Regions from separate parts of the Bhargavaea ullalensis genome, predicted to be linked through region 2. Evidence: a T-box and tRNA genes for the amino acid it is inferred to sense, from the RefSeq annotation. Region 2 holds a T-box; the other holds one or more tRNA genes.
The links. A T-box is a leader RNA that pairs with one kind of tRNA and senses whether it is charged. The one in region 2 lies ahead of ileS (isoleucine--tRNA ligase), so its partner is inferred to be a tRNA-Ile.
Positions count from the first base shown of each region.

Region 1: it encodes a tRNA-Ile, which carries the amino acid that the T-box ahead of ileS (isoleucine--tRNA ligase) is inferred to sense. The anticodon was not compared.

Region 1 is NZ_JBHLWY010000040.1:15-2,423, reverse strand. Features, by position in the region: gene ACFFIY_RS09430 (TraR/DksA C4-type zinc finger protein) at 1-230, shown strand, start outside; tRNA gene ACFFIY_RS09425 (tRNA-Glu) at 274-345, opposite strand; tRNA gene ACFFIY_RS09420 (tRNA-Ser) at 350-440, opposite strand; tRNA gene ACFFIY_RS09415 (tRNA-Asn) at 443-517, opposite strand; tRNA gene ACFFIY_RS09410 (tRNA-Ile) at 521-597, opposite strand; tRNA gene ACFFIY_RS09405 (tRNA-Gly) at 604-677, opposite strand; tRNA gene ACFFIY_RS09400 (tRNA-Phe) at 683-758, opposite strand; tRNA gene ACFFIY_RS09395 (tRNA-Asp) at 784-859, opposite strand; tRNA gene ACFFIY_RS09390 (tRNA-Met) at 862-936, opposite strand; tRNA gene ACFFIY_RS09385 (tRNA-Ser) at 1,008-1,100, opposite strand; tRNA gene ACFFIY_RS09380 (tRNA-Ile) at 1,118-1,194, opposite strand; tRNA gene ACFFIY_RS09375 (tRNA-Met) at 1,202-1,275, opposite strand; tRNA gene ACFFIY_RS09370 (tRNA-Ala) at 1,296-1,371, opposite strand; tRNA gene ACFFIY_RS09365 (tRNA-Pro) at 1,377-1,453, opposite strand; tRNA gene ACFFIY_RS09360 (tRNA-Arg) at 1,457-1,533, opposite strand; tRNA gene ACFFIY_RS09355 (tRNA-Leu) at 1,557-1,645, opposite strand; tRNA gene ACFFIY_RS09350 (tRNA-Gly) at 1,656-1,730, opposite strand; tRNA gene ACFFIY_RS09345 (tRNA-Leu) at 1,734-1,821, opposite strand; tRNA gene ACFFIY_RS09340 (tRNA-Lys) at 1,843-1,918, opposite strand; tRNA gene ACFFIY_RS09335 (tRNA-Thr) at 1,927-2,002, opposite strand; tRNA gene ACFFIY_RS09330 (tRNA-Val) at 2,010-2,085, opposite strand; rRNA gene rrf (5S ribosomal RNA) at 2,118-2,233, opposite strand.
Region 2 is NZ_JBHLWY010000006.1:92,783-95,191, forward strand. Features, by position in the region: gene ileS (isoleucine--tRNA ligase) at 1-941, opposite strand, end outside; T-box leader at 1,018-1,237, opposite strand; gene ACFFIY_RS01865 (DivIVA domain-containing protein) at 1,304-1,816, opposite strand; gene ACFFIY_RS01870 (YlmH family RNA-binding protein) at 1,915-2,409, opposite strand, start outside.

The DNA.
Region 1 (2,409 bases), on a different contig from region 2:
CCGGAGACCACGATGACTATAACCATCTTTACGATGACGGCCTGGAATCGGGGGCTGTCGAGGAATATGAGGAATTCGCTAGCACGGACGAAACCGGAACAAAGAAGGGTTTTTCAAGGTCCGAGACGATGGAAGAGTACGAAGAAGAGTTGGATGCAGAACAGCTTGAATCCCCGATGGGCGACATTCCCTATCATGAGCGGGACAGCTATACAGGAGAAAAAGAATAAAAAAAGAGCAGCCTCCTGAAAAGGAAAGCTGCTCTTTTTGTGATGACCCCTACGGGATTCGAACCCGTGTTACCGCCGTGAAAGGGCGGTGTCTTAACCGCTTGACCAAGGGGCCGGAATGGCGGAGAAGGAGGGATTTGAACCCTCGCGCCGGTTACCCGACCTACGCCCTTAGCAGGGGCGCCTCTTCGGCCTCTTGAGTACTTCTCCAATGGCTCCGCAGGTAAGACTCGAACTTACGACCGATCGGTTAACAGCCGATTGCTCTACCACTGAGCTACTGCGGAAAATGGTGGGCCTAAGTGGACTCGAACCACCGACCTCACGCTTATCAGGCGTGCGCTCTAACCGGCTGAGCTATAGGCCCACTCTCTGGAGCGGATGAAGGGAATCGAACCCTCGACTTCAGCTTGGGAAGCTGAGGTTTTACCACTAAACTACATCCGCGTCAATGGTGGCTTGGGACGGAATCGAACCGCCGACACAAGGATTTTCAGTCCTTTGCTCTACCGACTGAGCTACCAAGCCAGCAACAAGAATTATGTATAAAAAATGGCGGTCCCGACGGGAATCGAACCCGCGATCTCCTGCGTGACAGGCAGGCATGTTAACCGCTACACCACGGGACCATTGGTTGCGGAGGCAGGATTTGAACCTGCGACCTTCGGGTTATGAGCCCGACGAGCTGCCACTGCTCCACTCCGCGATAATAAAATGATGGCTGATCAGGTATCCCCTGACGGAAAAGTGCTCCCCTTGACTGAAGAGGCATGAAAATGGCGGAGGAAGAGGGATTCGAACCCCCGCGCGGTGTGACCCGCCTCTCGGTTTTCAAGACCGACCCCTTCAGCCAGACTTGGGTATTCCTCCGTGCATCAACCAGTGAATGGTGGACCTTGCAGGACTCGAACCTGCGACCGGACGGTTATGAGCCGTCTGCTCTAACCAACTGAGCTAAAGGTCCTTTGAAATGGCGGCGGAGGGGATCGAACCCCCGACCTTACGGGTATGAACCGTACGCTCTAGCCAGCTGAGCTACACCGCCACAGTAGTATGTATATGAAATGGTGGAGCCTAGCGGGATCGAACCGCTGACCTCCTGCGTGCAAAGCAGGCGCTCTCCCAGCTGAGCTAAGGCCCCATAGGTGGTCGGGAAAACAGGATTCGAACCTGCGACCCCTTGGTCCCAAACCAAGTGCTCTACCAAGCTGAGCTATTTCCCGAAATGGCGCGCCCGGCAGAAGTCGAATCCACAACCTTCTGATCCGTAGTCAGACGCTCTATCCAATTGAGCTACGGGCGCATTATTAAATTGAATCATACAACTGGTGCCGAGGACCGGTTTCGAACCGGTACGGTAGTCACCTACCGCAGGATTTTAAGTCCTGTGCGTCTGCCAGTTCCGCCACCCCGGCGGAATAAATATGGAGCGGAAGACGGGATTCGAACCCGCGACCCCCACCTTGGCAAGGTGGTATTCTACCACTGAACTACTTCCGCATATGGTGCGGGTGAAGGGACTTGAACCCCCACGTCCGGTAAAGGACACTAGAACCTGAATCTAGCGCGTCTGCCATTCCGCCACACCCGCATGTGTGGATTTGCATATAAATGGTGAGCCATGCAGGGCTCGAACCTGCGACCCTCTGATTAAAAGTCAGATGCTCTACCAACTGAGCTAATGGCTCGTATTTTGTGGTGCCGGCCAGAGGACTTGAACCCCCAACCTACTGATTACGATTCAGTTGCTCTACCAATTGAGCTAGGCCGGCAAAATAATGGTGGAGGATGACGGGTTCGAACCGCCGACCCTCTGCTTGTAAGGCAGATGCTCTCCCAGCTGAGCTAATCCTCCATATTAAGTATGTATCATCAATCAAGTGATCGGCCCGGCAACGTCCTACTCTTGCAGGGGGAAGCCCCCAACTACCATCGGCGCTGAAGAGCTTAACTTCCGTGTTCGGGATGGGAACGGGTGTGACCTCTTCGCCATCATCGCCAGACCTGATTCACTTTGAAAGGACAAGTACTATTATACCAATCCTGCACGGTTTGGCAAGTACTTTTTTTGTTCTTTCAAAACCGGATAAAACAGACATTGAACCAAGCTTCTGCCGAACCTTGCTTATGTTGTCCGGCCTCGGCGGCCAGCCGCTCGGGTCATAAGCCGGCCGGCGGC
Region 2 (2,409 bases):
GTCACATGGTCGCCGAGGATGACGAGGGAGTCCCGGCCATAAAGCGGATGTTCGGCCACGATATGGGCAAGTTCCGCGCCTTTCAGTTCCTTCACGGTTTCCACGCTGTTCCAGCCGAGCTTTTCGCCGACCTGCCCGATGAGGTCCTTTGCGATGACGTATGTTTCCCCGTCCGCTTTCACGACGGAATAAACGAATTCCGGATGAACCGAGATGCCGAGGTTTGCCGGGATCGTCCAGGGGGTCGTGGTCCAGATGATGAACTTCACGCCTTCCTCGAGGACGCCTTTTCCGTCTTTCACAGGAAAAGCCACGTAGATCGACGGGGACCGTTTGTCTTTGTATTCAATTTCGGCTTCCGCCAGCGCAGACTCGCTTGACGGAGACCAATAAACCGGTTTTTTTCCTTTATAGATATAGCCTTTTTTGGCCATGTCGCCGAAGACGCCGATCTGGCGCGCTTCGAACGCCGGCTTCAGGGTGATGTACGGATTGTCCCAGTCGCCGCGGACGCCGATGCGCTTGAACTGCGTGCGCTGGCGGTCGATCTGCTCGTAGGCGTATTCTTCGCACAGCTTTCGGAATTCCGCGACCGACAGTTCCTTGCGGTTGACGCCCTTGTTGACGAGCGCCTGCTCGATCGGCAGCCCGTGCGTGTCCCAGCCCGGCACATAAGGGGCGTGGAACCCGGTCATCGAACGGTGCCGGACAATGATGTCCTTGAGCACCTTGTTCAGCGCGTGGCCCATGTGCAGGTCCCCGTTCGCATAAGGCGGTCCGTCGTGGAGAACGAAGAAGGGACGTCCTTTCGTCCGCTCCTGGACTTTTGCATAGATGTCCATTTCCGCCCACTTCTCCTGCATCTTCGGCTCGTTTTTCGGCAGATTTCCTCTCATCGGGAAGTCGGTCTTCGGCATGAGCAGCGTGCTCTTGTAATCCATCCTGTTTCCTCCTCTGAAATAAACGGCGTGCCCGGCACCCGTCCTCGTTTTAGACAAAACAAAAAGCGCCCGTCCACAAAGGGACGAGGCGCTCTGCCCGCGTTACCACCCTCATTGCGGCACACAAATGCATGCCGCCTCTCGGACACCGTAACGGGGTGTTACCGGGAATGCGTACTCGGGTTCCGCATTCCGGCTGTGGAGGGATCTTCATGTACGGCTTCTGCACCGGGCTCGCACCTTCCCCGGCTCGCTTGGGCATCCGCCGCCACTACTGTCTCCGTCATCGCCATTTTTCAAAAAATCGATTCTTTCAGCTTGACGTTATTATAATGAATCCGTGATTCCAGGTCAAGGACCGGTCATTCTTCCCCGTCCCTCTCCAGCTTCTCGAGTTCGGACGTGTCCACTTCATAACCCATGAGGACGTCCCAGTCATCCGTCTGGATCAGCTCAAGCTGCGCCTCGACGAGCATCCGGAAACGGTTCCGGAACACTTTCGACTGCTTTTTCAGTTCCTCGATCTCGATGGCGATCCTGCGGGCCTTCGACAGGGCGTCATTGACGAGACGGTCGGCGTTCTTCTCCGCTTCCTTCACGATGAGCTTCGCTTCTTTCTGGGAATTGCGGCGCACTTCCTCCGCCGCCTCCTGTGCGATGAGGATCGAGGACTGGAGCGTGTTTTCGATCGTCGTGAAATGAGTGACCCGCTCCCTCTCATTTTTCAGCTGGCTCTCCAGCTGCTTGGTTTTTTCGAGGGCTGCCTCGTAGTCCTTCATCACCTGTTCCAGGAAATCATTCACTTCGTCCTCATCATACCCGCGGAACGAGCGGCCGAATTCCTTGTTATGTATATCAAGCGGTGTCAGAGCCATTGCGTTGCATCTCCCCTTTAAGTGTTCTCTGTTGCCCCTATTATACATGCCCCCGGAGCCGGTGACACGGATATTTGAAAAAATTCAGGGACGGCGGGTCATACCAGCCGGCCGACATCCAGGCGGATCCGCCCCTTCCTCGTGCGGTCGCCGATTTCATCGACCCGGATGCGGCCATGTCCGCGCACAGACAGCAGATCGGCTTCGGACAGTTCAAACGAGGGAGACTCGCGGACCGTGTGGTTCACCTTCACCTTGCCGGACTGGATGAGTGACGCCGACTTCTGGCGCGACAGATTGAGCACGGCAGCCAGCACCGCGTCCAGCCGGAGCGAAGCCGCTGTCACCGATTGCTCTTCCCATTCTTCCATTTCCTCGATCAGCGCCGACGGCTCCTTCAGCTGCGAAACACGCACTTTCGTCTTTCCGACCGACAGGAGGTTGGCAATGAGGTAATCGCGCAGGTGAACGTCTGCCGCAAACTGGATGATCCCGTCACCGGCACGGATATCCCCGAACCGGGAACGGTCGATCCCGAGCCCGGTGAGGGAGCCGAGCACATCCCGGTGACTGATCTCCGCGAATTTCACCGG